3 regions of the Alcanivorax sp. VBW004 genome follow, and region 2 is predicted to be linked to each of the others. Evidence: predicted binding sites of a transcription regulator. Region 2 holds the regulator's gene; each other region holds the start of a gene.
What was found. Region 2 encodes LexA, which represses DNA repair genes until DNA is damaged. Its sites were predicted from a motif close to TACTGTNTANNTANACAGTA; they were not measured.
Positions count from the first base shown of each region.

Region 1: a site for LexA is predicted at 2,368-2,387, ahead of recA (recombinase RecA). Genes of this name have one in related genera too.
Region 3: a site for LexA is predicted at 7,270-7,289, ahead of umuD (translesion error-prone DNA polymerase V autoproteolytic subunit). Genes of this name have one in related genera too.

Region 1 covers NZ_WNHC01000001.1:3,421,904-3,432,700, forward strand. Annotated here, with positions in the region: gene F1529_RS15580 (sulfite exporter TauE/SafE family protein) at 1-453, opposite strand, end outside; gene F1529_RS15585 (regulatory protein RecX) at 800-1,261, opposite strand; gene recA (recombinase RecA) at 1,254-2,288, opposite strand; gene F1529_RS15595 (CinA family protein) at 2,481-2,969, opposite strand; gene F1529_RS15600 (YebC/PmpR family DNA-binding transcriptional regulator) at 3,021-3,740, opposite strand; gene F1529_RS15605 (hypothetical protein) at 3,942-4,517, shown strand; gene F1529_RS15610 (wax ester/triacylglycerol synthase family O-acyltransferase) at 4,625-5,980, opposite strand; gene F1529_RS15615 (glucosaminidase domain-containing protein) at 6,143-7,063, opposite strand; gene F1529_RS15620 (hypothetical protein) at 7,986-8,333, opposite strand; gene F1529_RS15625 (amidase family protein) at 8,816-10,399, opposite strand; gene F1529_RS15630 (transposase) at 10,714-10,797, shown strand, end outside.
Region 2 covers NZ_WNHC01000001.1:2,306,918-2,317,714, reverse strand. Annotated here, with positions in the region: gene topA (type I DNA topoisomerase) at 1-147, opposite strand, end outside; gene F1529_RS10565 (universal stress protein) at 363-800, shown strand; gene F1529_RS10560 (cyclic nucleotide-binding domain-containing protein) at 851-1,501, opposite strand; gene lexA (transcriptional repressor LexA) at 1,823-2,437, shown strand; gene F1529_RS10550 (DUF1499 domain-containing protein) at 2,493-2,909, shown strand; gene F1529_RS10545 (TatD family hydrolase) at 2,857-3,690, shown strand; gene F1529_RS10540 (glutaredoxin family protein) at 3,784-4,005, opposite strand; gene rlmKL (bifunctional 23S rRNA (guanine(2069)-N(7))-methyltransferase RlmK/23S rRNA (guanine(2445)-N(2))-methyltransferase RlmL) at 4,002-6,116, opposite strand; gene rmf (ribosome modulation factor) at 6,372-6,578, shown strand; gene F1529_RS10525 (quinone-dependent dihydroorotate dehydrogenase) at 6,796-7,806, opposite strand; gene F1529_RS10520 (RND family transporter) at 8,040-10,421, opposite strand; gene F1529_RS10515 (YCF48-related protein) at 10,433-10,797, opposite strand, start outside.
Region 3 covers NZ_WNHC01000001.1:3,134,725-3,145,521, reverse strand. Annotated here, with positions in the region: gene F1529_RS14310 (DUF748 domain-containing protein) at 1-1,307, shown strand, start outside; gene F1529_RS14305 (hypothetical protein) at 1,311-2,057, shown strand; gene F1529_RS14300 (transglycosylase SLT domain-containing protein) at 2,071-4,026, opposite strand; gene F1529_RS14295 (methyltransferase) at 4,226-5,200, shown strand; gene F1529_RS14290 (NAD-dependent epimerase/dehydratase family protein) at 5,220-6,203, opposite strand; tRNA gene F1529_RS14285 (tRNA-Gly) at 6,386-6,459, shown strand; gene F1529_RS14280 (hypothetical protein) at 6,795-7,088, opposite strand; gene umuD (translesion error-prone DNA polymerase V autoproteolytic subunit) at 7,332-7,724, shown strand; gene umuC (translesion error-prone DNA polymerase V subunit UmuC) at 7,730-9,004, shown strand; gene F1529_RS14265 (DUF3336 domain-containing protein) at 9,203-10,672, opposite strand; gene F1529_RS14260 (AraC family transcriptional regulator) at 10,791-10,797, opposite strand, start outside.

The DNA of each region.
Region 1 (10,797 bases), 1.1 Mb from region 2:
ACCACAGAAGAACAGCCCCAACCAGCCGGCAACAGAGTCATTGGGCTGCAGTGGCTGCTCGCCCGCTGCCGGCGACAGTTGATTCGGTTTGAACACCATGATCAGTGCTACCACCACTAGGGTAGTCAGCAATACCGGCTTGAGAATGGACTCCGGCAGATAGGACGCCGCCAGAGTTCCCACCAGAGTGCCCAGCAGGCAGGGCACCAGAATCGCCGGCAGCGGCTTGAACGGCATGGTGCCGCGCTTGTTGAACTGGCGCACCGCCTCCACGCTTTGTATCAGCACTGCCACCCGCATGGTGCCGTTGGCCAACGCCGCGCCCATGCCGGTGAGCATCAGCAATGGCAGGATCAGCAGGCCGCCACCCCCGGCCAGGGTATTGATAAAACCCGCCAGCACACCGGCGCCCAGCAGCGCGGCCGCTAACCAGGGATCTGATAGATATTCCATGGCGTTTCCAGTCCGGGGGCACAAAGCACAAGGATACCCTCACCCACCCGTCAGCAAAACGCGTTGAGGGCACTGACTTGTATAAGCGCCCCGTAGGAGCGTCGCTGGCGGCGCGGTTCATGCCTGGTTCAAGAACAGTTACACCACAGAAAGCTACGTTCGCAGAGCAAACCCCCGCTCGTCCTCAGTGAGCTCTGCCCTAATGTGATGAAAGTGGTTAACAGCCTTTCCGGGGTTGGGGTATCGCGCCGCCAGCGACGCCCCTACAGCCAGACACCAGCGCCATGGCAGCGGTTCGGGTTCGGTTCACTCCGCATTTTAGCTAACACGCCTGCACAAGCAGCGATCAATCTAAATCGTCTTGCATATCCAGCGCCGCGAAGCTCTGTTCAGCATCAAACCCCCTGCTTTGCAAAAAACGCAGCTGTTTGGCCTTTTCTTTCTGATCCTGGGGGTACTGCCGAAAGCGTCGGGCGCGAACTTCTCGGGCCAGGGCAAACCAGTCTACCTCCGCATTCTCCAGCGCTTCGGCGATCCAGTCGTTTTGCACGCCTTTGAGCTGAAGTTCCTGGCGAATGCGCAAGGCACCCTGCCCGCGCTCAATGCGGGCACGCACAAAAAAACCGGCAAAGCGCCGGTCATCAATAAAGCCGTGTTCTTCGCACCAGGCCAGCACGGCCGCCAGCGCAGGCTGGTCACCCAGCCGCTGTTGCAGCTTGGTGACCAGTTCGCGACGAGCGTGATCGCGCCGCGCCAGCAGGGCAACCGCCCGCTGGCGTAGCTCGGCCTCTGTCAGCGGTTCACTCATCGTCAGCCGCGGCTTCCTCTTCTACCGGTACTTCAGCGGTGGGATCCGGCAGCAGGCGCGCACGGATTTCTGCTTCGATTTCTTCGGCAATAGCCGGGTTTTCACGCAGGTACTCACAGGCGTTCTGCTTGCCCTGGCCGATCTTGTCACCCTTGTAGGCGTACCAGGCACCAGACTTGTCTACCAGACCCTGCTGCACGCCCAGATCCAGCACTTCGCCTAGTTGGTTGATGCCCTGGCCGTAGAGAATCTGGAACTCGGCCTGGCGGAACGGCGGGGATACCTTGTTCTTGACCACTTTCACACGGGTTTCGTTACCGGTGACTTCGTCCCCTTGCTTCACCGCGCCGATACGGCGAATGTCCAGACGCACGGAGGAGTAGAATTTCAGTGCATTACCGCCGGTAGTGGTTTCCGGGTTACCGAACATCACACCAATCTTCATGCGAATCTGGTTAATGAACACCACCAGGGTATTGGCGTTTTTCACATTACCGGTAATTTTACGCAGCGCCTGGCTCATCAGGCGGGCCTGCAGACCCACGTGGGTGTCGCCCATCTCGCCTTCAATTTCCGCTTTCGGCACCAGGGCGGCCACGGAATCCACGATGACCACGTCCACGGCACCGGAACGTACCAGCATGTCGGTGATTTCCAGCGCCTGCTCGCCGGTATCCGGCTGGGAGACGATCAGGTCATCCACGTTAACACCCAGTTTTTCCGCGTAATCCGGGTCCAGAGCATGCTCGGCATCCACGAAGGCACAGGTGGCGCCTTTTTTCTGGGCCTGGGCAATCACGCTCAATGTCAGGGTGGTTTTACCGGAGGATTCAGGACCATAGATCTCGACAATACGGCCTTTTGGCAGGCCGCCAATGCCCAGGGCAATGTCCAGCCCCAGCGAGCCGGTTGAGATGGAGGGCATGCGCTCGCGCTTGCGGTCGCCCATGCGCATGACAGAACCCTTGCCGAATTGGCGCTCAATCTGTGACAGCGCAGCGGACAGCGCCTTACCTTTATCGCTCATTGTGACCCCTCTCCGTTTTCGGCGCGTCACTCATTGACGCCAACCGTATCTGATCTGTCTTATCTGGCCTTTCGGCCAGTGCTGACAATATGGACAGTATTATGAACAGCATTGGCTGTCCATTGCAACCTCCCATATTTATGCCGTGCCAGCCCCACCTCGATGAGGCTGAAATGAATAGCCCGATTGTGGCTACTTGAGGCGGGCATTCAAGCCCAAGATGGCTTCCAGGATGGTCTGCTGACGGACGGCATCGCGATCACCGTCGAAGTGGAAACAGCGGGCTTCGGCATAGCCCAGCTTCTGCCCCCAGGCAATCCAGACCGTGCCCACTGGCTTGTCCGGCGTACCGCCATCCGGCCCGGCGATACCGGTCACCGCCACGGAGACATGGGCCCGGGAATGGGTAATGGCTCCCCGCGCCATTTCCAGTGCCGTTTCTTCGCTGACCGCCCCCGCCGACGCCAGGGTCGAGGCCTGCACACCCAGCATCTCCACCTTGGCCTCGTTGGAATAGGTAACAAAGCCCCGGTCAAACCACGTTGACGCCCCGGACAGGCCCGTCAGCGTCTGGGCAATGCCCCCGCCGGTACAGGATTCCGCCGTCGCCAGAATCAAGCGCTGTTTTTGCAGGGCAGAAGCCAGTGCGACAGCGGCGGCAAGGATATCGTTATCCAACACAGGGGGATTCTCCGTTGCAGATGTTGCCGGCAATAAGCCGGGGCGATGTAATCAGCCCAGATCCACGTTGTGATACACGTTCTGCACATCGTCCAGATCATTCAGCATGGCCATGAATTTGTCGAACAGCTCCATGTCTTCGGCGCTGATGGTAGTGTAACTCTGCGGGACAAACTGGATTTCATCCACCTCGAATTCCAGCTCGCCGAAAGCCTCCGTCAGCGCCTGCTTGGCCTTGAAGTATTCCGTATTGGGCGTGAAGACGGTCAGTGTGCCGTTGTCATCTTCGATTTCGCTGACATCCACATCGGCGTCCATCAGCGCTTCCAGCACCGCATCTTCGTCTTCGTGAGCAAAGACAAAAATGGCCACGTGATCGAACATGTGGCTCACCGTGCCCTGGGTGCCGATCTTGCATTTGGTCTTGGTGAAGGCCATACGCACATCACCAAAGGTACGGTTCGGGTTGTCCGTCAGGCATTCAATCAACGCCATGCTGCCGCCCGGGCCATAGCCTTCATAGCGTGCCGGGGAATAATCCTCGCCGCCGCCGCCCTTGGCTTTCTCGATGGCCTTGTCGATCACATGGCCGGGCACCTGGTCTTTTTTCGCGCGGTCAATCAGGCTGCGCAGCGCCAGATTCGCCGAGGGATCCAGGCCGCCAGACTTCGCGCTGACATAGATTTCCCGGCCATAACGACTGTACACCTTGGCTTTCATGTCCGAGGTTTTCGCCATGGACTCTTTACGGTTTTGATAGGCGCGGCCCATACGGATCTTGCTCCAGAGAGATTGATTGCCGGGTATTTTAGGGGAAGATGAGGGCAAGAAGAACAAGGGAAGGAGCGAGAAAGCAGCGCTCAGGCAACAAGGACGCCCTTTCTGACCAGGTAACGGCAAAGGCTTGCCCTTCCTGACGCTATTTCCGCTATCCTCCCCCTCCGCCATAAATAAAATAGACCAGGACCTATCGTGCACACCCTTTATCGCATTGCGTTGGCAGCGCCTCTTCTCCTTAGCCCATTAGCACAAGCTTCCAATACCTTCGATTACGTCGACATTGGCTACTCCAGACAGAACACAGACTACTCCGGTTTTGGCGACAGCAGCTCCGGCACCGTAAAGGCCAGTGTCTCAGCCTTTAAATGGTTCCACGCCCGCGGTCGTTACCATGCGGGTAATGTCCGATTGCCAGAAGAAAACGCACAGCAAGAATCCTGGTCAGTCATTGGCTTGGGGGTTCACTATCCATTCAACGCCAAAACGTCCATTTTTGCCGGCTCAGACCACAACAAACTTGAACTACAAAACGGCTCTATCGACCGCGGCTGGTACCACCACATCGGCCTCAGACACGAATTCAATGAAAAATGGCAGATTGGACTTGAGCTCGGCGAATCCGATGTGCTGTTTCGCGACACCGCCTCGCTTATTGAAGGCATTTATAAAGTCACCCCGCAGGTTGGGCTGTCTGCCACGCTGCGCGATTACGATGATCTGGATTTGACTGAATACGAGGTTGGCGTGCGCTGGTTCTTCCGGGACTAAAAACTTCAAGGCCTGCATCACTGCTGAGTGGCGCCTGCTCCCATAGGCGGCCACTCAGCCGCAAGCGCTGCAGGCGCAATCCCGACCCTCAGCAAACGGTTACCGAATCAACTTTCCAGTTCAACCAGCGACTCTTCAAAGTAATCCAGAAAGCGCTGGATATGCGGCAGTGTATCGCGGCAACCGATAACACCGAACTCCAGGCTGTCCTTGTAGCTCACCACGGTGATGTTCAGCGCATAGCCATGCAGTACCAACGACACAGGGTAAGACGCCAACATTTCAGCGCCGTTGAGATACAGCGGATCCTTGGGCCCTGGCACGTTGGAAATCACCAGATTGAACATGGGGCTTACCCGCCCGGACAAGCCCGTCACCTGGCCAAGCGACAGCGGCACATTCGTGAGTACGGTATAGACATCGATCTCGGATTTCTGCATATCGCCAAGCCGGGACTTCACCCCTTTCATGGAATCCTGAATGGCTGCCAGCCGGTTCAGCGGCTCGGCGATATGCGTTCCCAGGCTGACCTGCACGGTGGTGATCGCATTACCACCGTCGCCCGCCTGGTCCGCACTGCGCAACGACACCGGCACCTGAGCCACCAGCGGCTGGTCCGGTAACGCGTCCTGGCTCAGCAGGTAACGCCGCAGGGCCCCACCACACATGGCCAGAAACATATCATTGACGGTGCCGCCATGCTGTTTCGCCGCTGCCTTGATACGAGGCAGTGACCAGGACTGGGCCGCAAAGCGCCGGGCCCCGGTCACTCGCCGGTTGAGCTGGGTTTTCGGTGCCCGATAGATAGTCTTCACATTGCCGTCTTTGGGCTGTCGCAACAGGTCCACCAGCTGGCCACTGCCCCGGCGCAGGTTATTCACTGTGCCTTTCATACCCGTATTTGCTGCAGGGGCACCACTGCTCTTCCTCGGTTTCTTCTCCGCATCCCATTCGCCGGACCAGGGCACCGGCAGGCGATCGTCGGCACTGTTAGCCAGACGTGACTGCATCAGGTACATACCCGCCACCCCGTCCACCATGGAATGGTGCATCTTGGTATAAAGGGCGAAGCGGTTACCTTCCAGCCCTTCAATCAAGTAGCTCTCCCACAGCGGGCGACTGGGGTCCAGACGCTGGGCGTGCAGCCGCGACACCAGCGCCAGCAGCTCGCGCACCCGTCCCGGGCGCGGCAAGGCGGAATGGCGCACGTGGTAATCGATATCGAAAGTCTTGTCTTCCACCCAGGCGGCGTCCATGCGCATGGGCAAGTGCGACTGAATCTTCTGATTGAAGGGACGGCAGATTCCATTCACCTCCACCAGGTAGCGATAGATGCTTTCCATGTAATCCGCGGGCGCATCCTCCGGAATGGCAAACAACGCCAGCCCACCCACATGCATCGGGGTCTCACGGGTTTCCATCATCAGCCAGCCGGAATCCATAATGGACAGTTTACGGGCCATTTTCCCTGCTCCTTATTGTTATCCGTTCCCTCACAGCCAGGCGCTTAAACACGCAGCCGCAAACGCCCTATCATCCGGTTTTTTCGTGGCAGAGCATTACCAGAATGGTTGCGTTTGGTTATCAACGGTCAATTGGGAGGATCGGTGGCGGGAGTGGGGGCACTACCTAGCTTGATCCGCCGGCACCAGCACCATGGCATGCATGTCCGCGAAACGCGCAGCATCCGTGCCCTGAAGCTTGTTGTACTTAATGATCGACTGCAGGGATTTCACATACGCCTGCCCCCGTTCGGAATACTTGTCGAGGGTAGTGGCCGCCTCAAGGCCGGTATAGCGTTTGCCAGCCTTTCGGCTGCTTGCCCGCAGAGTGCGAAAATGTGTATAGGCCGGGTGGCTATTGAGGTTCAACGCATGGGCTTGTACCGACTGCAGTGGCGCATCAAAGGCCGCGATTTTGTAATTGCCCATCCCGCTACGCTGGCTCTGCGGAGTGATCCCCTTCCCTCCCCACGTCCATTGCCCAAACAAGGCGTTACCAGCGAACGCAAAACGGGAGGTTCCCCAGCCACTCTCCTCCGCTGCCTGAGCCAGAATTAGCGAAGGCGGAATCACATCGACCCGGCGTAACAGCTCAGCGACACGCTCCTTGCCGCCTGTTTCCACCCGGTACTGGTCGGCCAGCTGCTGGAGCCAGCGGTTATCGTCAGCGGACAACGCAGATTCCATCTGCAGACCAAGCAGGCGTTCCCGGTCCTGCTGAATCAATTCATTACTGCGCAGTATCAACGGCCCCACAGCACGGAAGAACAGTTTTTTCTTGAGGCTGACACTGATCTCACGGCTGACATCCTTGCCCCACTGCTCCGGCACCGTGGAGAGGTAAACCCTGGGCACATGGCGGTCGCCTTCCACCCAGTTTTTATCGGTATAGTGAAGCTGCTCAAACAACTCGAGCACCGCGCGATAATCATCAATGATCACCACACTGACCCTGCTCTCGCCTCCGGTAGCCTCGGCGTAATCCGACGCCAGCGCGGAACAACTCCACAACATCAGCAACGCAGCGAATATGGTTCTTGTCATCACCTCTCCCTCTTTGCCCGTTCTGCTTGCCGTTTATTAATAGCAAACCGCGCCAGGCTCCCTGATCCGTCACACGACCATGAAGATCTGTCATGATTCCTTTCACCAATCCCTTTATCATGGCCGACTTTAACCATGATGTATTCTCCGGAGGAAGCGTGAGCGCGGACCTGAGCCAACATACGCCGATGATGCACAGGTGTGTTTAGGCTGCATCTAAAGGATCCCAAGCATACTCTTTTAACTTGCTACACAAAAACCTATACCAGAATTGTGGATTGTGGCGGATGTAGATGGACAGTGCTAGATATATGAAAGCACTGCCGTACACAACTGCAAATAAAGTAATCGTAAGAAGTTAATCCAAGTTTAGCAGGGTATAGCGGGCGCGGGTCGTGGGTAGCTTCCTCGCTTTTCCATGACTCCAAAACTGACCAAAAGGTCAGTCATTGGCTACGCCTCTTGTAGCAGATTCTCCAATTTATTCGCATCCTATACTGCTGCTGTTTCTTAGCCCTGACACAGCTTCATTAAGGGTTAGTCTAACTATAAAGGCTTCCTTCTCTCTGTGGGTAACTCGGAAGGTTAATGTAAGGGAGAATTAAGGAGGAAAAAATTCAGCGTGGAGGCAGAGGGGACCGACCATCGCCGCATGCGGCGATGGCGGCACTTCGAAAGAGGACTTACTGCGATCGATAAATCAACACACGATGATTACGGGAGTCGGAAACTAACAACCCTTGGCTGATAAACTTTACGTCGCTGGGTAAACTCAACGTACGTGCCGTGGGGGTAGCGTCACTAGTACCGTTCTGGTCATCGTCGTTCCTCCTTTCGTGATTGAATTCCCCTTGGCCGAGGACTACGTCAGCGGGCTCGAAGCTGGAGGTCGGGAAACGATTCCAGACAAGAACACGACTGTTTATCTGATCAGCAATCGCGAGTTGAACGCCGTTAGAATCGACTTGGGAAGGAAGTTCAAGGGTTCTAGCAGACGGTTCGCTATCCTTAACGCCACCACTACCAACCCCGGTGCAACGGTCTTTTGATTGGGCGACGAATCGTCGACATTGGTAATGACCAGCCCATGCCCATCAGAAGCGGCCTGAAAATCAATACCAAACCAGGGCAGCTGAAGCGTGCCGTAACCGGCCAGAATAAAACATAAAATAGCGACGATACCGCTACTCAGTAGAATACCCCGGGGAGCAACACCTCGCACCTTACCCCCTGCGGTAACCTTTTCCCCATACCCATTGAAGAAAAGCATTACACCCTCCACTCATTATTATTACGAAGCACCCACATCCATTTTAGACGCCTACACCACAATGCCACCTGCGGCACCCAGCCTAAAAAGCCAAAGTTTCAAACAACCAGAAGACATTTACCACTCATAAAAGAATCTCCCCCGGCGCAGCCGCAAACCACAAGATCAGCCAGGTGAGTTCTATATCATCTCTGCAGGCACTTCTAAAAAGCACGCCAATCCCAAAGAGTGTTAATGAGCAAGCTAAAAAAGTACAGCCCCGAGCTTAAGCATGAAGCGGCTGATCAGATCCTTCATCCTGGGGTTAGCTGCTGACAGGTAGCGTTTTATCTGAACTTCACCGCCGCTTTCTTATCCCGCTAGCGCAGGGACACTTCATGACTGATGAAAAATTTAGTATGGGACATGCCTACTTAAAAAACGAGCCACCTCTTTACTAAAAAAGGCGGCTCTCCTTAGAAATTAATATTACCCAGAAAAATTCAATTTAATATTTTTTCAACTTCTGGGGGCTTTCTATATTTTGTAGCCTGCTCAAATCCATATGCAATTTCAATAATTGTTTTTTCATCCCATTTTCTTCCGAGAAATTCAACACCAATAGGCAAAGGCTTCTCATCAGATGTAAAACCTGCCGGCACAACAATCGATGGCTGTGATGTGGTCGATCCAAACTCACAGTTATTTGGTTGAAGTATTCCTGTCGGCTGAGGCGGCGTTCTAACAGGTGGATAAACCAAAGCATCCAAATTCATCTCATCCATTTTTTCTTCAACGTAAATCCTCATTTCTTCTCTTTTGGAAATCTTTTCCAAGTATACGTTCTCAGGAGTTAATCTTGCTGCAAGCGAAGCCAAAATAATTGTATTTATGAACGGGTGAACATCTCCACTTAGCGATACCTCCGCGGTAGTTTTAACTGGAGCGTCAAACTTTGAAAGATACAAATCGAGGTCATCTGGAAACTCCTCAAGAATAACCATAGTCGATTCGAAATCCGGGAGCCTAACATCATCAACAATTTCTGCCCCCCCCTCTTTCAACTTATTGATTACATTATCAAAGACTGCGTTCACATCTTCATTATCCCCTATAGAATCCTGTCTTCCATAAGACCTTAGCACACCGATTCTTTTTCCCTGAAGTCCATCTTTTCTCAAACTCTCCATATATGAAAATGGCCGCTGCGCAGTTAACGTCTTGGGATCTGAACTATCTGGCTCAGCCATTATGTCCAACAACGTAACCGCATCTTTAACCGTTCTCGCAATAGGGCCAGGTACATCCTGCGAATGACTCAGAGGAATCAACCCATCTTGAGACAACAACCCCACACTCGGTCTAATTCCTACAAGAGACTGGTTTGACGGGGGAAGCCTTATTGAGGCACAAGTGTCAGACCCCGTACCTACAAGCCCAAAATTCAGAGCGACCGCAGCGGCACTACCACCGCTTGATCCTCCTGCATCTTTCTCAGGATCATATGCATTCCCCACACGTCCAGTTCTGCTATTATAACTTTGGGTAAAAAAAGCAAACTCCGTCATTGTTGTTTTCCCCAATATCAACGAACCCTGCGCTCTTAATTTTGATACTGTAAAAGCATCATCAGGTGGCTGAGATCCCAAAAGAGCCAATGACGAAGATGTAGTAGGAAAGTCATAGGTATCGTAAAGATCTTTCAATAAAACGGGAACACAATGCAGTCGTCCAACGGGACCACCACTAGAATAGCGCCGGTCTAATTCCTTTGCCTGATCACGCCACGAGGGGTTAATAGCAATAATTGACTGGAAAGACTTCCCTTCAGTTGATTCTTTCTTGTCATACATGTCGATACGGCTCAGATAAGCCTCAGCTACATTTTCGCAAGTAGCCGGCTTTCCTGTGTCAGTGATTACCTTTTTATATTTAAATGCATCTTGCAGGTCTGCAATTGTTGCTTCTTCAAGCGTAAATTGTTTGCTTCCGCTTAAGTCCGCTAACTCATTATCTGAATCAGATCCACACCCAGTAATAGAACCCACGATAATTGAACTAAACGTTAAAGTTCGTAGAAGTTTCATTTGCAATCTCCATGAATAGAGTTCGCAATCTATCGCAACCTTCATGCCAAGTTTAAAGCCAGTTTTATGGGAGCAAAGGTCAATATTGGCACCAAAGGTAAACATTTTACCAATTGGTGCTTACTTTTGGTGCATGCAACTTAGCCCTCTCCATTCATTTGCGATGAGCCAAGCCAAGCGATTCAAGTAGCTTGACCAGATTGAGGTGGCCTTGCTGTCACCTTCATTCCGCTCGCAATCTATCTGCAATTCGAGTTCAGGTATCCGAATCAAGTGGCTGAAGGGGCCTTCCAACTCCTCCAGGTTCTAGCTGTGTGGATTTTGAGAGCTTTGGAGAATGGCAAGTTCGGCAAGCCCTGTACCCTGATGGTCACAATTCCCTGATTGCCACGATGAAA
Region 2 (10,797 bases):
CTGAGGGGTGCTCTTTTTGGAGCCGCCACTGACCGGCAGATCCCGCACATGGCCGACGCTGGACTTCACGATGAAGTCGTCGCCCAGGTAGCGGTTAATGGTCTTGGCCTTGGCAGGCGACTCCACAATTACTAACGATTTTCCCATTCTCAGGTACTCAACATCCGGTCTAAGGCTCGTGATGGGCGCTATTTAGACAGCGCCGGTATAGGCGGGTCAAGCAGGAAGTGCCCCCGTTTTCCTTTTTTAGTAGTAGTACAGGCAGACCGGTCAGGGCAACCCTCATCTGTGAAACAGCCCGCTGGCAACCCCGACAAAGCGCGCTATACTGCAGGAAACCTCACGTTTTCAGGGAGAGAACCGTGCCCAGTCCCTACCGCAAAATTCTGGTTGCCATCGATGGCAGCGACGAATCCCCCCAGGTGCTGTCCCGCGCAGCAGGCGTGCTGTCAGGCAATGACGGTGAGCTGCATCTGATCCATGTCATCGAACCACTGGCCCTGGCCTACGGGGCGGATGTGCCCATGGATGTGACGGACTTGCAAAGCGGCCTGATGAAACAGGCCCGTGAAATGGCGGACAAATACGCAGGGCAATACAACATTCCCGAAGCCAACGTTTATGTGGATATGGGGTCCATCGAAAAGACCATTCTCGACAAGGCGGACAAGATAGGGGCGGATTTGATCGTGGTGGGCAGCCATACCCGCAGTGGGCTGGCCCTGCTGCTGGGCTCGACCGCACGCGGCCTGGTGCCCGGGGCTCATTGCGACGTACTGGCCGTCAAGGTCGATCAGTAGCCGCAACGAGCCGTAAAGGAATTCCGCACGCAAGCTGGCGCAAGCGTGAATCAGGTCAGTTGTAGTGTGCCGGTGCTCGCCTGCCCTTCTCCATTCCAGCGGCACAGCAATTCAGCCAGCCCCTGGGCCTGCACCTTCAACGCGGCCAGCTCTTCCGGGCTGTTCTTCTCTCCGTGAAAAACCGGCAGCTTGCGCATGGAATGCACCAGTTCATGGGTCGGCGCCTGCATTCGCTTCACTTCCAGTGTCCAGCGAATGTGGTGAACAATCATATGGAAAAACGCCAATCGGGTCGCCAGCGAATAAGGGCCATCATCGTCATTGAATTCATTGAAATCCAGGCTCGCCAACACCGCTTCGCGGGCGTTGTCTGCCACCGTAATCGTGGCACTGCGCGGTGTCCCTAACAGCATGGACAGGGTGCCGAAGACCTCCCCCGGAGATACATAATAAAGCGGGGATTCCGGCGCGGTGTCCGAGAGCACTTCCAGCTGCCCCCGAAGCAGAAAATACAGAGTGGAATCCACATCACCGGCCCGAATGACGCTTTCTCCGGAAGCCGCCACCCAAAGGCGGGTAGTCTTTTCAAGCTGTTCAAATTCGTCCTGATCATCCCGGGCGATTTCATTAAAAAACGGCACACCAGCCAACAGCTGGCGCCGCCGTTGCTGGCCGAAATCGTTATTATTGGCCTGCTCCATCCATTATCCCCACTGTCTTGATGGCATTTCTATCAACTCCACATGCTAGTACCCGCGCCTTAACAGAGCAACGACATGGACGTAAAAGCGGGATAAAACCTCGCCCGACAACTGTTCAAATAACACTGTTCATATTATCAGTGCCTGTGCTAGCATCCAGAATGTAGCACTGCCTGTCAGCCACGACTTACAAGCCCAGGCACGCAACCATACAAATGCCTACAGCCACCCGTGACAGGCATGGGATGAATACGACCCCGGCAAGGTTGCCTGCACGGCCACCGGCGGGCACTCCACTCTGCAGGAAACAGGGAGAAGGTTATGAGCAGCAAACTTACCGACCGACAGCAGCAGGTTCTCGATTGCATCCGCGAATGCCTCTCGGACAGCGGCATGGCCCCCACCCGTGCAGAGATTGCCGACATCATGGGGTTCCAGTCCAAGAATGCGGCCTCGGATCATCTCCGTGCCCTTGAACGCAAGGGCTATATCAAGCTGCACAGTGACCGCTCGCGGGGCATTCAGCTGCTGGATAACGCCTACTGGGGCGAAGAAGAACTGCCCATCGTCGGCAGGGTCGCCGCAGGCGTTCCCATCGAAGCCATCGAAAACGTGGAACGCACCGTGCCGGTCCCCCAGGGGCTGTTCAAGCAACGCCCTACCTACCTGTTGAAGGTACAGGGCGACAGTATGGTAGATGCGGGTATCTTCGACGGTGACCTGATTGCGGTACGCAAATCCAATGTGGCGCGCACGGGTGAAATCGTAGTGGCCCGCATTGACGAAGAAGTCACGGTGAAGACCTTAAAGTTGAATAAATCCAGCGCCACCCTGCTGCCGGCCAACGAAGCCTATGAGCCGATCAAGGTGCCCGCTGATCAACTTATCATCGAAGGCATTTTCGTGGGGCTGATTCGTGATCCGAACTCTTATTAAAGCCTGTATCCACACGGGTATAGGCACTTGCCTGATTGTATGGAGTGCATTTGCCATGGCTGATACCCATCTTCTTGCGCCCTGTCCGGACTCACCCAACTGTGTGTCCAGCCTGGCGACACAGGCCGACAAGCGAGTCGCTCCTCTACAGGTAGGCGCCGACCGGCAAAGCAGCCTGAAAAAGCTGGAAAGCCTGCTTGGCAACCTGCCCCGTGTGGACTATGACGTGGTAGGTCAGTCACGCATCCAGGCTCGCTTCACCAGCCGGGTTCTGCGGTTTGTGGACGATGTGACCTTCTATGTTCGCGATAACGGTGTGGTGGAAGTGCGCTCGGCCTCGCGGACAGGCTACTGGGATTTAGGTGCGAACCGTCGTCGGGTAGAATCCCTGCGCGAGCAGCTATCTGAACAGGACACCGATGACCGCACCTCACAGCAACACGCCTTCGGAAACGCAGAACACCGCGTCTGATCAATGGGCCGATATCGGGGTTAACCTGACCGACCGGCAATTCAACGACGATCGCGAAACGGTGATTGAACGGGCGGCCTCGGCCGGGGTTGCCTGGCAACTGATTACCGGTACCAACATCGACGAGTCACGCGCCGCCATTGCCCTGGCCGACGAACATCCCACCCTGTTTGCTACCGCCGGGCTGCACCCGCACAGCGCCCGCTTTTACTCGCCTGCCCTGGAAAAAGAACTGCACGAGTTGCTCGCCCATGAGCAGACGAAAGCTGCAGGTGAGATGGGACTGGATTTCAACCGGGACTTTTCTCCACGACCGGACCAGGAGCGCGCCTTCGAGGCCCAGCTAGCGCTGGCGGCAGAGATGAAACTGCCTGTTTTCCTCCATGAGCGCGATGCCCATGAGCGTTTTCTGCCTATCCTGAAAGCGTTCCGCGACGATCTGCCCGGCGCCGTCGTGCATTGCTTCACCGGGTCGCGTCAGGCTCTGTTTGACTATCTGGATCTGGATTGCCATATCGGCATTACCGGCTGGGTTTGCGACGAGCGCCGCGGCAAGCCACTGGCAGAACTGGTGCCCAATATTCCGGATCAGCGCCTGCTGCTGGAAACTGACGCCCCCTACCTGCTACCCCGGGACCTGCCGGAGCCTCCCCCGAAAAAACGCCGTAACGAACCGGCACTACTCCCCTGGATTGGCCAGCGGGTCGCACAGCTACGCGGGCAGCAGACACAGGACGTGGCCGCCATGACCTATCAAAATGCGTTAGCGTTATTTCGCTAACCGGCCCGTCATTCCATCACGGAGCCGCAAGGGCTGCGGGCCGGGTTTAGCCAAGGGCACAGAGAGCCTGGGCGGCACCACCCGGCCCCCACATCAGGACAGGAACTGCTGCACATCGAGCACACCGAACGGCCAGGCCAGCTCTTTGCCCTCGCGCACCAACACCGGAATCCGCTCACCGTACTGCTCGATCAAGGCATCATCCTCAGCGATATCCACCGGGGTAAGCACCAGCCCCGGATTCACCATGGCCACCAGTTCCTTCGCTTGCTCACACAGGTGGCAACCCAGGGTGGTGTAGAGCACAACCGTCATGCATCCTCCACATGGCGAATCGCGTAACAGTAATGGATTTTCTCATTTCGGCGGAAATCTTCAGGGATACTCCAACGAGAAATATCTTCCACGTCGAACCATTTACTGATGCTTTCATCCATCTGGAAACGGCGGTAATTACAGGAAAAATACAACACCCCACCCGGTTCCAGGCAACGCATGATCTTGCGAATCAAATCGCCATGATGCTCTTCCACCACGAAGTCACTGCGTGATTTGTTGTTGGAAAAAGTGGGCGGATCGCAAAACACCAGATCAAACTGTTCCTTGCACTCATCCAGCCAGCGCATGGCATCCATACGAGCCAGCTCGTGCTGGTCGGTGGAGAAGCCATTGGCCGCCAGATTGCAGGCGGTCCAGTCCAGATAACGCTTCGACGAATCCACTGTCACCGTGCGTTTGGCGCCGCCCACGGCAGCATGCACCGTGGCCGACCCGGTGTAGGCAAACAGATTCAGGAAGCGTTTCCCGCTGGCCTGCTCCGCAATGCGCAAACGCGTGGGACGGTGATCCAGAAACAGGCCGGTATCCAGGTAGTCCTGCAGGTTAATCAGCAACTGAGCCTGGCCTTCACGCACTACCCGGTAGTGCCCCTGGGTATCCAGCTTCTGGTATTGCTGGTTGCCCTTTTGCTTCTCGCGTGTGCGCAAGTGCACCTGCTCACGGTGTACGCCGAGGGCAGCACGCACCGCGGTTACCGCCCAGTCACGCCGCGCTTTGGCCTTTTCAGGATCAATCGTTTTCGGCGCCTTGAATTCCTGCACCAGCACCTGGTCGCCATAGATATCCACCGCCACGTTGAATTCCGGTAGATCACGGTCGTAAAGGCGATAGCACTGGATATCCTCCCGTTCCAGCCAGCGACGCAAGTGCTTGCCGTTTTTACGCAAACGGTTAAGTAACGGTTGCGCACCTTCCGGGACATTGAATGCGCCCTCGTCGGCGACTTGTGCCACAGCAGGTGGCGTCGGCTTACGCGGTGAATACAGGCGAATAAAATTATTGAACGGCCCGTTCTTCAAGCGCCATTGCCGCTCCAGATTCATGCCGGAACGGTCCATCACGTCCACATCCGCGCCCAACAGTAACGCCTGATAACCGGGCGCGCGCAGCGCCAGAATCCGGCCGATGGCATAGTGTAGCCAGCCCGCCTGCTGCTTCTCGTCCAGACGCTCGCCCCAGGGCGGGTTGCCCACCACAATGCCGTTGGCCGCAAAGTCACGCGGTCGCAACGCACCCAGCTCCCGGCGCTCAAAATGGATCGCATTGCGCACCCCGGCGCGCTCGGCATTCTGCAACGCCAACGGCAAAGTCTTGCCATCAGCATCAAACCCCTTCAACGACAGCGCAGGCACCGGACGATTGGCGCTCTCCCCCGCCTCCTTCTGGGCATCCAGCCACAGCTGGCGACGACAACCCCGCCAGTGCTGGAAGCCGTAGTGCTGACGCTGGGCACCGGCGGCGCGCCCGGCAGCCATCAGGGCCGCCTCTATCACCAGGGTGCCACTGCCACAGAACGGGTCCAGCAAGGCAGGGGGTCGCTCTGCTTTACCCCAACCAATGGCCCACAACATGGCCGCCGCCAGGGTTTCACGCAGTGGCGCCCGACCGCCCGCAAGGCGGTAGCCGCGGCGATGCAGGGGCTCACCGGCCAGGTCCAGCCACAAGTGCGCTTCGTTCAGGTCCAGGCGGGCACGGATGCAGCAGCTACCCTTCGGCTCCCGGGAAATCGTAAACTGCTCGGGCAGCGCCTGGATAAAACGCTTGGCACTGATCCGGTTATCGCCACGCACTTCCGCACCGTGCTCAATATGCACGTGTACAGGGGCGTCATTCGCTACCAGCGACAGCCAGTCCTGACTAGCCGCCAGCTTTTCCGGAGCAATGTCCGGCGTCACCCCCAGCGTCGCCAGATGCAACAGCACCCGCTCGGACAGGCGAGACCACAGGCACACCTTGAGGGCGTCCGCCGAGCCCCCGGAGAAACTCACATGAGCCCGCCCAGCTTCTGTTACGGATATGCCCAGTGAAGACAATTCGTCACTGAGCAAATCTGCCAGGCCTGGCATGCAGGTGGCCACAAATTCCATTACCAAATCCTCTTAAGTGACTGATTCATGCCCTATGCGAAAAACTAACTACTTGTTTTTCATGGCATTACACAAACGGTCATCAACCTGTCCTTTATACGTCATATGCTTAACCAGCACTGACCATATTGCTACATGGTATTCGACACCACCTTACCGCTTTCCCATACTGAATGTGTCGGCCCCGCTACTTGGCTACGTTTTTAGCCGAGGGGCCATTTTTCGGTACCGCTATCTGTGAAAGGGAAAGCGTTTATGAAGCGACAAAAACGTAGTAAAGACGACCGCGCTTACAACCGGGGATACAACGCCGGCCTGGATGGAAAATCCCGTGAAGACTGCCCGTTTGGCACGCTCCAGGCACGCACCAACTGGATGGGGGGATGGCGCGAAGGTCGCACTGACTTTGCTCACGGAATGCTCGGCGTCGCCAGCATTCAGAATCTGAAAAATATCGGTTAATTTCTTCCAGTTTCACAACGCCGACGCGTTCAACGCGCCGACCCACAGGGCCCCACCCGGGCCCTTTTTAATGTCCGTCTTTAATGCCCGTCACAATCAAACCCTTTCACCACAGCGAACACCCTCGCTACTCGAGGTTCGTCCCCTGGCAGGGAACGCCTACAGCGACTCCGTATAAAGCTCTAGCAGGCTGCTGACAACCCGTTGCGCCTGTAGCTCAAATGCCTTTCGGCCAGGCCCGGGCAATATCACCGATCAGGCCCGGGCCCTGGTAGATCAGGCCACTGTAAATCTGCACCAGATCCGCCCCCTGACGCTGCTTTTCCAGTGCATCATCGGCGCTATTAATGCCCCCCACGCCAATAATCGGGATACGACCATTAAGCGCATGGCGCATGGCAGCCAGCGCCCGGTTGGCAATGGGGGTTAACGGCGCGCCACTGAGCCCACCTTGTTCCTCTCCGTGCTTCAGGCCCTGCACGCCTTCGCGGGACAAGGTGGTATTACCCACGCACACACCGTCGATTCCGTGCTGCACAAAGGCTTCTGCCATCCCCTGCAGCTCTTCTTCGCTGTTATCCGGGGCAATCTTGATCACCAGCGGCACCCGGCGACGGTGTTCCTGGTCCAGGCGCGTCTGGGCTTCGCGCAACGTACCCAGCAGCTCATCCAGAGCCGCACCGTGCTGCAGAGAGCGTAAACCCGGCGTATTGGGTGAGGACACATTGACCACCAGGTAGCTGGCATAGGCGTGCACTTTCTGCTGGCAGATCAGGTAGTCCTGAACCGCATCTTCCACCGGGGTATCCTTGTTCTTGCCAATGTTGATCCCCAGCACTCCTTTATAGCGGCTACGTTTCACCGCCCCTACCAGATATTCCACTCCCAGATTATTGAAGCCCATCCGGTTGATCAGGGCCTGGGCCTGGGGAAGGCGGAACAGGCGCGGCTGAGGATTGCCCAGTTGCGGACGTGGCGTAACCGTCCCCACTTCAAGGAAGCCAAAACCCAGATCAGCCAGCCCATCGATGCAGTCACCATTCTTGTCCAGCCCTGCAGCCAGCCCCACCGGATTGGCAAACTCGATTCCCATCACTTCTTTGGGCGCCGCCGGCACCGTGCCAGGCCACAACTTGCCTGCCCGCTTGCGCAGCATTGCCAGCGTCAGCTCGTGGGAATGCTCTTCAGAGAGAGAGAACAGTAAAGGTCGTGCCAGGGAGTACAGCATGAAATAACCCGATCGGTGGTAATCGGCGGCATTATAGCCAACGGCCCCGGTGACTTCGATGTTTTGTGTCCGACAGTGGGCGAATGGTGTCCCGGCCCATGAGCCACCCGCTCCCACAGCCCACTACATCGGGCATGCTGCATGTAGCGAAAACCGTGTTGCAGCCGCGAAACGGCATAAAAAAAGCCCGGCAGAGCCGGGCTTGAACATAACCAACGAAATCAGCGCGCCAGTTAACTGCGCAGTTTGGCGCGGGCCGGGTCCGGCTTGAGCAGGAAGCGAGCCAGAGCCGGCAGAAGCCACAGGGCGCCGATCATGTTCCACAGGAACATAAAGGTCAGCAGGATGCCCATGTCCGCCTGGAACTTGATGGAACTGAATACCCAGAAGACAACACCTACCGCCAGGGTAATACCGGTGAACGCCACCGCCTTACCCGTGGTTTTCAGGGTCTGCTTGTAGGCTTCTTCCAGCTCCATACCCTGCTTCAGGTATTCAGACAGCTTGCTGTAGATATAAATACCGTAATCCACACCGATACCCACACCCAGAGCAATCACCGGCAGAGTGGCGACTTTTACCCCGATGCCAAGGTGAGCCATCAGTGCCTGACAGAGAATCGAGGTAAGCCCCAACGGTACGATGATACAAATCACCGCACGGAAAGAACGGAAAGCGATCAGAATCAGCACCGACACCACCGCATAAACCAGAGCCAGCATGGGGTACTGGCTGGCGGCGATGGTCTGGTTGGTTGCTGCTTCCACGCCCGCGTTACCCGAGGCCAGCTTCAGCTCCATCACATCCTTGTTGTTACGGGCCTCGGCAAACTCTGCCACAGCCCCGGTAACGCGCTCCAGTGTTTCTGCCTTGTGATCGTCCAGGAACACGTAAACCGGCGTCAGGGAGCAATCCAGGTTGTACAGGCTGTCCGGCATGAAGCTCATGACGTTATTCAGCGCATACTGATCCCGGGAAATGGTCGCCCATTTCATGGACCCTTCATTCATGTTGGTCGAGATCAGCTTCGTTGCAGACGCGATGGTCGTGACGTCTTGCACTCCTTCCACGTTACGCAGGTTCCACGCCAGGTCATCCACGGTCTGCATGGCCTGATAGGTATTACAGGACTCCATAGGTGTCTTGCCCATGACCACCAGCACATCCGCACTTACCGAGTAATTGGATACCAGGAAGTTCACGTCATGGTTGTAACGGTAGCGTGGCTTGGGCTCATAGCCGCGCGGGCAATCCATGTCTTCACACGGGTCCGGCCACAATTCGGGGGCCCCTTTGTCCAGATCACCAATTTTGAGATCCTGACTGAGATAAATACCGGCACCATAACCCGCAACAGCCACAACAATAGATAGCGCTGCCAACGGAGTGCGAGTAAAGCGGGCAAACAGCCCCGCCAGCGGGTGATCTTTCTTTTCCCCTGCCTGAATCTTGCGAATGGAAGCACCACTCACGCCCAAGTAAGACAATACCAGCGGGACAACGACCAGGTTGGAAATGATGATCACCGCCACGCCGATGCTCGCCGCCATCGCCAGCTCACGAATCACGCCCACATCGATCATGTAGAGGGTGAGGAAACCGATGGCATCCGACACCAGCGCCACCATGCCCGGCACACACAGCGCCTGGAACGTAGAGCGGGCCGAATCCAGCGAGCTACGCCCTTCTGCTGCATAGTTGGCCAGGGTGTTAACGATCTGAACACCGTGTGATACCGCAATGGCAAACACCAGGAACGGCACCAGCATGGAATACGGGTCAATGGTGAAGCCCAGGCTGCTGACAATGCCCAGCTGCCAGATCACGGCCACAAAGGAACAGGCCGTCACGGTCAGCGCACTGCGCAGGCAGCGGGTGTCGATCAACAGCAACAGCGCGATCAACCCCAGGGTGAAGAAGAAGAACATGGCTACTTCTTCCGCCGCTGCCATCACGTCACCGGCTTTTTTGGCCAGGCCGACAATGTGAATACGAACGTTCGGGTATTTATCCTGATACTTGCCGCGGATCTCTTCCAGCCGGGCCGACAGGGCCGGAATATCGACACCGTCATCGCCCAAGGCATCCAGCAAATAAGCGTGCACCACGCTGGACTGGAAGTTATCGGCAACCAGACGACCCACCTGCCCGGAACGCAGCACGTTGGTACGCAGCTGTTCCAGTGAATCTTGTGAGCCATCATAGCCTGCAGGAATCACTTCCCCGCCCTGAAAGCCCTGCTCGGTCACTTCGTTCCAGCGAACATTGCTGGTCCACAGCGAACGGATTTTGCTCGGATCAACGCCTTCCAGTGCAAAGACTTCGTCAGTGACTTCTTTCAACGCGTTGACATAGTCTTCGTTGAAGATGTCATCGCCCTGGGTTTCCGCAACAATCACGCGGACGTCATTACCCAGGCTCAAATCATTCTGGTGTTCGAGGAAATTCTGGATATAAGGATGATCCAGCGGGACCATCTTGCGGATATCGGTGTTCAGTTCGATCTTGCTGGCCTGGAAACCCAACAGCACGGTGGCTGCGATAAAGGCCAGCAGAATCAGGGGCCGAACAGCGAACAGCCCACTGGCAATACTTTTGGAAATGCGACCTGACATTGCTGTGCCCCTTATTTAACGTCTTCGATCACACGCAACCCACCCTGCCCGGCGACAAGAATGCCACCCGCATCACGGGGAAGAACTGCGGAGATAGAATCGCGATCCGGCAAGAACCGCAGGGAAAAAGATTGACCGCCATCATGGCTGGTAAGGATGCCACCGGCGTTAGTGACCAGCACCACAGTGCCATCCGCCAGTACGGTGCCATCGTTCACGCCGCGGCTCAGCTTTGAGGGAATTTTTGCCCAGCTGCGCCCCCGATTAGCCGTCAACCACACATTGCCCTGAAGGCCATAGGTCAAAGCTTTATAATCAGAAATCGCCGTCACCCCGAACAGGGTACCGTTATAAGGACTTTGCAGTTTTTCCCAGC
Region 3 (10,797 bases), 830 kb from region 2:
TGCGCGTTGGCGAAATCGGGCTGACGGGCATGGACATGCTGCACCAGGTGGACGCCCAGGGGCGAGATGCCTCTACCCGCATTGACGCCGCGATGCCATCGGGGAGCAGCTCGTCGAGCGCTTCATCTTCGTCTTCCTCAAAACCCTGGCAAGTGACGGTGGATCGCGTGCGTCTGATCGGCAGTCAGGTACGCCATGAAGACCTGTCGCTGAGCCCTAATTTCCGTATCGGCCTGTATCAGCTGTCGGGTACGGTGAGCAATCTGGATACCCGTCCGGGCAGCACTGCCAGGCTGGACCTGAATGCGCAGGTGGACCGGTATGCGCCGTTTTCCATCAAGGGGCGTTTGTCCCCGGAGCCATTGTCTACGGACATGGTGGTGTCGCTGAACAATTATGAAATGACCAGCCTGACGCCTTATACCGGGCTGTACCTGGGGTACAAGGTGGAGAAGGGCCAGTTGGGGGTGGATACCGAAGTCACCGTTGAGAAAAACCACCTGAACAGTGTCTCCGATATTCTTGCGGACCAGTTCTATCTGGGCGAAAAAGTGCCCAGTGATGAAGCGGTGAGGGCGCCGGTGAAACTGGGTCTGTCGGTGCTGCGCAGTCGTTCCGGTGAAATTACCTTGCCGGTGAAAATGTCCGGTGACCTGGATGACCCCAGCTTCAGTGTCAGCGGCATGATTCTGAAAGTGCTGACCAACATTGTGGTCAAGGCGGCCACGGCGCCGTTCTCCGTACTGGCCGGGCTGGCCGGTGGCGAGAACCTGGAGACCATTGTGTTCGACCCCGGCACCGCCGAGGTGGGCCCGCAAACCTCCAGTTCCTTGCAAGCCCTGGCCAAGGTGCTCACTGAAAAGCCGCACCTGCACATCGGGCTGGTTGGTACGGCCAGTGCAGAGGATCGCACCGCGCTTGCCGATCAGACGATTGGGGACGATGTGGCCGGTGATGACTGGCCGGGTATTGATGCGGCCGTGTTGGAAAAGAAATGGCGCCGCAAGCTGATCCGCCGTTACGAGTCTGACTATGACCGTGATGTGGAAACACTGGTCAGCGCGCCCCTGCCCGAGGATGACGATGAGCGGGACAGTGTACTGGCGCGCAGTGCCTGGGATGCCATGGTCACCGCAGAGGCGCCCTCAGTGGATAAGGCACAGCTGGTGGAGCTGGCACGTTTGCGTTCGGAAAATGCCAAGGCGGCGCTGGTGCAGCAGTTCCAGATTGAGCAGTCCCGGGTGTACCTGAAAGAATCCAAAGTGGATGGCGCGGTGACCGGGCTGACCCTGACGCTGGAAAAATAATCGGTGGCATTAATCTGGGGAACGGAACGGGACGGCGTGCGCTACGAGGTGAGGCGCGCGGGGCAGACTTTGCGGCTGTATGCCAACGGCGTTCAGCATTCGGAGTTTCACCCCAAGCGTTTACTTACGGGCAGCGTGTGGGATTTGCTGTGGTTGCCGGCCCTGCTACACGAACCGGCCCGGTTCCGCCGGGTGTTGGTGCTGGGACTGGGGGGCGGTTCGCTGATTCCCCCCATCCGCAAACTGCTGGATCCGGATGTATTGATGGCGGTAGAGCTGGACGGAGCACACTTGCAGGTGGCCCGCGAAGTATTCGGCATCGAGGCGTTTGGGGTGGAGACCTGGCAGGGGGATGCGCAGCAGTGGTTGCGTGATTATCAGGGGGAACCGTTCGACCTGATTATCGAAGACCTGTTTGCGCCCAGTAACGAGCAGGTTAGCCGGGCGGTGCCCGCCGATGCTGACTGGCTGGCCTGCCTGCGCGGGAACCTGTCGGCGCATGGTTCCCTGATCATGAACTTTGGCGATTGGCAGGAATACCGCGACAGCCCGGCCTCGGGCCGCCGCGCCATGAAAAGTTTCAGCAGCCGTTTCCGCTTATCATGCAGCGATTGCCATAACGCGGTGATCGCGTTTACCCGCCAGTCGGCGCGCAGCATTCACCTGCGCCGGCGCCTTGCCGCGACGCCGGCATTGAGCCATGCGAAAGCGGCAGCGCGGCTGGATTACCATATTCGCCAGTTGGACTGACCCGGGTTTGAGGTCAGTCCTTGTCCAGCATGGTCAGGGAATACAGCCCGTCATTTTCTTCGCGGGTTAGCAGCTGGTTGCTGCGGGGCTGGTCATCGTGCATGCCCACGAACAAGGCCCGGTAGGTCAATACTGCCTGCACATAATCCCGGGTTTCACGGAACGCGATGGACTCGATCCACACATCTGCCGGGACGCCGTCTTCGGCGTTCTCCAGCCAGCGATTCACCCGGCTCGGGCCCGCGTTGTAGGCGGCCAGGGCCAGCACCCGATTGCCGTTGAAATCGTCGAGGAGCTCCGCCAGATAGCGGCTGCCAAGGGTAATGTTGGTGTGTTTGTCCTGCAGGGTCTTGGTGGTGGGCTTGCCCATGCTGGCGTCTTTGGCCACCTTGCGGGCGGTGGCAGGCATCAGTTGCATTAGCCCCATGGCGCCGACCGGTGAGCGGGCCAGCGGATTGAACGCGCTTTCGCGCCGGGCCACGGCCATGGCCAGCCAGGGATCCAGGTCATGGGGTTTGGCTTCTTCCTCGAACAGCGGCAAATACGCGGGTGGAAAACGCCATGCCAGGGTGTTCCAGGCCTTGGCCTGAATGGATGCCTGTACGGCCAGGTCGTACCATTTTTGTGTAAGGGCGTAGTCGGCCAGTTCCGCCAGCTGTTCCTTGTTGCTGTGCCACATCAGCCACATCCATTCCTGATGCGCCAGGTAGGGTTCATCCTGTGCTCGCAACATGCGGATACGGGTGATCGCCGGCGGCGGCGTGAACGTGGCGGAGGGTGTGTGCTTCTGTTCGGAGAAACGGTAGGGCTCGCCCAGGCGGTCTGCGGCCAGGAAAGCGAAGAAATTACGTTGTTGGGCGGCCTGTTGATACAGCTCACGGGCCTGATCCGGCTGGTCTGTGTTTTCCAGTGCGCGGGCGCGCCAGTACAGCCAGCGGGAGTCGTTACGGTCGTCCTGGGGCAGGCGCATGACCCACTCATTCAGGGCGTCCCAATCCTGTTCAATCACCGTGCGCCTGGCGCGCTGTGCCACCAGTGAGGTCTCCGGGTGGCTCGCCAGCCAGCTATCCAGCCACTGGCGATTCGCTTCCACCCCGCGGATGGTGGAGTACCAGGCGATGCGTGTACCGGCGCGCTCGCGTAGTGCTGCGTCGGTGAGGCCCTGTTTTTTGCTCTGCGTGTCGAACCATTTGCGCGCGGCTTCGGTGTCCTTGTAGGCCCAGCGGCGCAGGCCGGCGGAGAGCAGCGCTTGACGCTGCGATGCCGGCAGGTTGCGAGGCAGGTCAACGACCTTGTCGGGGTTGCTGTACAGCGTTTGCAGCCATTCGCTGGCGGTGGCGTAGGGGCTGTTTGCCAGCATCTTGTCCAGGTAGCGCATCAACCCGGCGCTGTTGCCATCAAAGGCCAGTTGCTGGCGTTCCCAGATTTGCGCATCGCCGATGACACCCGCGTCGCGGGCGGCGTTGAACAGCGGGTCGCAATTGTTGGGGCGGGACTGGCCGGTGGCCCAGAGTTCTTTGCCCGCTTGCAGGGCGGCTTTTTTAACGGCTTGGTCGCCGGTTTCCCATTGCGCCTGGTGGTAATAGCAGCGCAGTGCTACCCCGCTGGGTGCACTGTCGGTAATGGCGAGTAGTGCCTGCCATTTTTCCGCTTTGCCGTAGGCGACAGTGGCGAGCTGACGAATATCCTGGGGGAGCGGCGAATCCGGGTACTTTTCGGCGTACTGCGTTACTTTGTCAGGGCTGAGTTGGGGCAGGGCGGCGCGCAGCCGGTGGAAGTCGAGATAGGCTTGCAGGGGGTGCTGCTCTCCCAGGGCCTGTTGCTGCCGGGAAAGGGTTTCCCAGTCATCGTTGCGTGCTGCGTCCAGTGCTTGGTGGAAGTTGTCGCTATCCGTAGCGGCAACGACCAACGAAGAAAACAGACAGCAGGCAAACAGTGCTAAAGCGCGAGTTGGCGCAGTGCGAACCATTTGTGCCTCCACATCGTCGGAATGAATGGGCCAATTCTACCGGGCTCGCTAGGCGCTTGGCGTGGTGATTATGTAAAACTTGAGCAAGACCCTACTTATGGCTCAGCGCGTGAGTATGCCGTTTGCCGTACCCGTACCCGTGTCCGGACCTGTGTGATTTGCACTATACTGCCGCCGCTGATTACCTGAGCCGGAGCCCATGGAAAATACGACCCAATTATTGCTGCGCCAGTCCGATGCCCTTGCCGGGCGAAATGTACTGGTGGTGGATGCCAACGACCCTGCACTGAAAACCCTGGCAGTGGATGCCACGGTGCATGTACATGCGGATGATTACACCATTGGTGCGCAGCAGTGGTCGCCCGCGCCCACAGTGCCGGAAGGGACAGATTTGCTGGTGCTGCCGTTGCCCAAGTCCATCGACCGGTTACGGTTTCTGCTCAACTGGCTGGCCGGTGAAATTACGGCGCCCACCGAGCTGTGGCTGATCGGCCCGGCCAAGGGTGGCATTCGTGGTGCCCTGAAATACCTGGATGCCCATGTGGATGAATCGGTGCTGGAAGATAGCGCCCGTCATTGCAAGCTCTATAGCGGTTTATTGCAGCCGGGGGAGAAGCAGTCCCTGAAAGCCTGGGGTACCGTGCTGGAGGTGGCGGATCAGGAAGCCATCAGTTACCCGGGGGTGTTCAGCCATGGCCGTCTGGACGAGGGCAGTGCGCTCCTGCTGGCGGCCATGGAGGCGCACACGCTGGGTAAGCCAGGGAAGGTGATTGATATGGGCTGCGGCGCGGGTGTGATCAGCGTTTGGCTGGCTCGTCAGGGCTGGCAGGTACAGGGCGTGGATGTCAGTGCCAGCGCCGTGGCGGCCAGCACCGATAGCCTGGCCCGCAACGGCCTGCAAGGCAGGATCATGGGCGGTGATCTGTTCTCCCCGATTCAGGGGCGCGTCGATATGGTGGTTACCAATCCGCCGTTCCATGACCGTCGCCAACGTACCACGGACATCACCCGTCGACTGATTGCGGAAGCACCTTCACACCTCAAGTCAGGTGGCGTGCTGTGGCTGGTAGCTAACCGCGAATTGCCCTATGTGCAGTGGCTGGATGATGCTTTCAGTCATGTGCAGGTGGCCAGCGAAACCACCCGCTTCCGGGTCTACCGGGCGGTGCTGTAATTAAGCCGCCCGCAGGTTGTTACAACATCCGTTCCCGGGCCATCCAGGCAATGCAGTTTTCCAGCATGGTGGCCAGCGGCACCTGATCATTAAAGCCCAGCTGTTCTACGGCCTTACTGCCGTCGGCATGCACGCGGCTGGTGATCAGAGCCACTTTTTCCGGAGTGAGGCGGGGCTCTTCACCGGTGAACAGGCTGCCGATGGGGTAGAGCTGGCCGGCCAGTTTCAGCACTGCGGGCGGCACGGTGCGCTGCGGCGCCTTGCGTCCCAGCTGGCCGGCAATGGTCTGGACCAGAGTCAGGAAACTGGCTTCCACGCCGGCAAGAATATAACGCTCACCGCAAACACCGTGCTCCAGCGCCGCAATATGGGCCCGTGCCACTTCTTCCACCGCACAGAAATTCCCGCCGCCCGGGGGCACGCCGGGCAGTTTGCCGTCGTTGATCATGCGGATCATCTGTGACCAGTTGTGGGTGTCACCGGCGCCAATAATGCCGCAGGGATTCATGATCACCGCGTCCAGCCCCTGGCGAATGCCGTTTTCCACTTCCTGTTCCGCCAGAAACTTGGTGCGGTTGTAGCCGATCCAGTCATTGGCGGCGTTGGAAGGGGTTAATTCATTGATCGGGTTGTCCTGAATGCCCCAGGCAGAGATGGACGAGGTATGAATAAAGCGGCCGGCCACGTTTTTCAGGGCCGCGCTGACCATGGCCTGGGTGCCGAGTACGTTGTCCCGGTATTGTTGCTCATTACCCCGGCGCCACAGGCTGGTGTTACCTGCTACGTGAAAAACCGCATCCGGGGCAGCGGGCATAACCAGGGCAAGTTCGGTGGCATTGTCCAGTGGTGCCTGGACGACAGATACGCCCTTCTTGGCATGTAAGGTGCTGGCATCACTGTTGGGGCGTACCAGGGCAACGACATCCCATTGTTTGTCGAGAAGCTGGTCGATGATATGCCCGCCGAGAAACCCCCGGCCCCCACTGATAAATGCCACTGGCATGGTTGGTATCCTTCTTTGGCTGACGCTTGTTTCCTCTTCTATACGCACTGAAATGGATGCTGGCAACTGCTTTGTCCGCCCGGTGACTCGCTTTTCAAAACAGCCACTTGTCGAAACCTTGACGATTTTGCTTCAACACTGGCCAAGTTGATGGGTTTTGACTATATTGCCGTTTCAAACAGGCGGGTGTAGTTCAATGGTAGAACGGCAGCTTCCCAAGCTGCATACGAGAGTTCGATTCTCTTCACCCGCTCCAGACATAAAAAAACCGCCTTTTGGCGGTTTTTTTATGTCTGGGCCAGGGAGTCTCTGAAGAACTCCTTGCGAACCAGCCTGAAAGACTGAGCACGCAAGGAGTTCTTCAGAGGCTCCCTAGATGCAAAACGCTTGATGCCGGATGCCAGACGCAATAAATCGAAAGTCACATCACTGCTGCCCTTGTTGACGCGTTCCCTGCGCCCCCAATCTTTATGCCCGCAGGGCCGTTCCAGCAAAATAGCCGTGGGGTTTTGACTTTAGGTGTTAGGCATCCAGCATCCAGCGTCGAGCTCCGGGCGTCTTGCGTTCCATCTCAAATCCCTGACCTTCCAATCACACCGAACAGGACAGGTGCCGACCGTCGAGTCGGAAAAGCGCGCGGATTTCGTATTCGCTCCCCAGTCCGCTGGCGGCATCGCTGGCGTGCATGATGTCTGGGTAGCAGTGGGCCCAGGCACAGGGTTTGACCTGTTGCTGATGTGGAGTCTGCGGGTTGCGTTTGCTGGTGGCGATAAAGGTATTCTGCTCCAGGTTGAACAGAACATAGCCCTGAAATTCGGCCCGGGCGGGAAGGCCCATTTCTTCCAGAAAATCAGACATCCAGCGGTGATGGCTATCGCTGCTCATGGTGGCCTCCTGTTTACTCCGTGCGGGCTCGCAGGCGATAGGCGCCGCACACAAGGTGTATCACCGTAAGTTACGTCAGCCGTTGCAGAGGATGGATAGGCGTTGCTTGTCGTTTTGTCGCGTTCTTGTGATTGATCTCGTGTGAAGGGAGCACTACTGGATGGGCGTTGCATGGCAGAATAGCTGTACATAAAGACAGTGTTTTGCCATGCTTGTCAGACTGTGGATTTCCGGTGTGTTGTTATGTCTGCCCTGCCTTTTTTCAGTGAGCGTATTTCTGCGGGGTTCCCGTCTCCGGCCCAGGGGTATCTGGATGAGCACCTGGATCTGAGCCGGCTATGCATCCGCCGGCCCGCGTCCACCTTCCTGTTGCGTGTGGAGGGGGACTCCATGGTGGATGCCGGTATTTTTTCCGGGGACATCCTGATTGTGGACCGCTCACTGGAAGCCGTTGCGGGGGATGTGGTGGTCGCCTCGCTGGATGGCGAATTCACGGTGAAAGAATTGCAATTGCAGCCGACACCGATGCTCAAGCCCCGCAATCCTGCCTATGCGCCGATACCCATTGGCGGCGAGGGTGTGGACCTGTTCGGGGTGGTGACGTTTTGCCTGCACGCCTTGCGGGGCGGCGGGTAACGGCCATGTTTGCCCTGGTTGACTGCAACAGCTTCTATGCCGCCTGTGAGCGCCTGTTCCGCCCGGATCTGCAGGGGCAGCCTGTGGTGGTGCTTTCCAATAATGACGGCTGCATTGTAGCCGGGTCTGCGGAAGCCAAGGCGCTGGGGGTGAAAACCGGCATGCCGGTACACCTGGCTCGCGATTTGATTGCCCGCCACAAAATCGTGGTTTTTTCATCCAACTATGCCCTTTACGGGGATATTTCCCAGCGGGTGATGGCGACGCTGGAAACCCTGGTGCCTCAGGTGGAGGTGTATTCCATTGATGAGGCGTTTCTGGATCTGTCGTTGATGGGGGAGGCCGAGCTGTTGCCGCTGGCGCAGCAGGTACGAGCGCGCATTGCCCGCTGGGTCGGGGTGCCGGTGTGCGTGGGGATAGCGCCCACCAAGGTGCTGGCCAAACTCGCCAATCACGCCGCCAAGCGCTATCCCGCCACGGGCGGTACCGTGGTGCTGACCGACCCGGCGCGCCGGGAAAAACTGCTGGCGTTAACGCCGGTGTCCCGGGTGTGGGGAGTGGGGCGCCGGTTGTCGGGGGGCCTTGAAGCGCTGGGTATCGAGACGGCACTGGACCTGACCCGGGCGGATAGCGGCATGATCCGTCGGCGGTTTTCCGTGGTGCAGGAACGGCTGGTGCGGGAGCTGAACGGGGAGCCCTGTCTGTCTCTGGATACGCAGCCTTCGCCGCGCCAGCAAGTGATCCATTCCCGTTCTTTTGGTGAGCCGGTAACCGCCTTGCCGCCGTTACGTCAGGCGCTGAGTGACTTTGCTTTCCGGGCCATGGAGTCCTTGCGCAAGGAGAATTTGTACACTGGCCGGGTAACGGTCTATTTGCGCACCGCCCCGATGGGCAAGCCCCAACAATTGTTCCCCGATACGCTTAGTGCCGCCTTTTCGCCCGCCGCGGCGGACACCCGCGTGGTGGTGCATCAGGCGCTGGCCTTGCTGGCGCAGTTATGGAAACCAGGGTACCGCTACGGAAAAGCCGGAGTGATTCTCACCGACTTGCGCGGACGTGATCAGATCCAGGATGGATTGTTTGCGCAGCAAGGGGAACCCGATGACAGGGGCAACGCCTTGATGACGGTAATGGATACGATTAACCAGAGCGGTGCCGGCAAGGTGTGGTTGGCGGGGCGGGGCATGCAGACGGATCAGCGTAGTGCCTGGGCCATGCGCAGGGCGCACCTGTCTCCGGCCTATACCAGTCGCTGGTGTGATTTGCCGGTGGCACGCTAGCAGGCGCCTTTGTGCATGAGTGTCAGGGAGCCCGCTTCGGTATTTCCACGTCGATGAGGATCCGGTCCAGCGGCGTTGGGTGTTGGCCGTGGGCCTGCATGGCTTGATGTCCATTATCACAGATGAGCGGGGTGAGCCCCAGAGAGCCGCGCCGGCCACTTTGAAGGCCAGCGGGCTCTGTCGGTAATGGGGTGTGGCTTACTGGTTGGCCACCGCGGTCATGTTTACCCGATCCAGCATACGCTCTTCGATACGGTCCAGGCGTGCTCGACAGTCGCGGAAGGTGCGGCTGATGCAAGTGGTATTGGCCACCATATCCAGTTTCGGCCAGGTCGCCTGCTCGCCTTTGCGGATATAGTTCCGCACATCTTGCAGCGTGGGGTTATTCAGAACACGCAGGGCGTTGAGCGGCTGGCGGGGCGGGATCATGTTGATGTCGCCGATATACTTCTGCGTCACCATGCTCTTCGCCTTGTCGATCATCAGCCCCATGTCGTTGGATGCCACCCGGCGCTGCACCAGCTGCAGGCCATAGCGCAGGTTCATGGAGACGTTGCGCAGGGCCCAGTCGCCCAGGGTGCTGAGGGAGCTGTCGGTGTTTTCGTTGCGAGACAAAAACGGCACCACATGGGGGTTGGTCTGGCTGACGATGGAGTGGTTGACCCCGTAAAGGCGAGCCAGCCGGCGAATGGGCAGGTCGTCGACGATGGAGCCGTCAACAAACTTGCGGCCGGGGATGTAGGGAACCCGTTCGCCGTCGATGTTCTTTGCCCACAGGGAAACCGGCGGGTAGATGCCGGGAATCGCACAGGAAGCCAGCGAAGCCTTGCGGATCAGCACATTGGGCGAGGTGCGCCAGTTCAGCAGGCGCGCGTGCTGGTTGCGGTCATAGGGGCTCACGGTAATGTTGATTTCGCGCCCGGTGTGTCGATAGGCCTCTTCGAAGGTCATGTCGGTGATGTTTTCTTCCAGGCAGGCTTCCAGATGGTCGCCGTCCAGAACCGGGGTGCCGCGTACCAGACCTTTCCAGCCCAGCACCTTGAAGGCTTCCAGATAAATGTTTTCTGGCTCCAGTTTCACCTTCAACTCTTCATCGTTGTGAGTGCCTACCACTGAGCCGATGATGCTGCCGGCACTGGAACCGGATATCACCGAAGGCAGCAGGTTCTGCTCCCACAGGCAGCGGGCCACCCCAATATGGAACAGGCCCAGGGCTGCGCCGCCGGACAGCATCAGGCAGCTTTGTCCGAAGGCCTGGCCGGTGGTTTCAAAGAAATCGAGTTTTTCTTTCAACCCGAATTCCTTGAAGTTGCTGTCGCACAGATAGTTCAGGGCGGTGGAGACTTCAGTCAGGTAGTTTTCGATCAGGCGTTTGGTACCCACGCGGCTGTGTTGATAAAGGCGCGGGTTGGAAATGTTGCCCAGATTACCGTGCAGGCCTTCGTGCAAATGGAAGACCAGCTTGTTCACGTCGTTGCGTTCACGGGCCTGGCGAATCTGCCAGAGACGGTTACGAATCAACTCGTAATCGTAATAGGGGGAACGGTCCACTTCCTTCCATTCGTCGGCGCCGGAAAGGCGGTCGTGTTCCTGGCTGGCTTCATACCATTCGTCGTAGGTCGTCGCGTTATCGATGGCGCGTTCGAGCTGCTTGAGGGTGCCTTTCATTGAGGCTCTCCACCATTCATTGTTGTCATTGAGTAATGTCAGTATAGACAGGAGAGAGGGCCAGGTTTAAGTGTTTGTAGGACAAAAAGCACAGTGGCGCAGATAAAAGTGTCTGTTTTTATGAG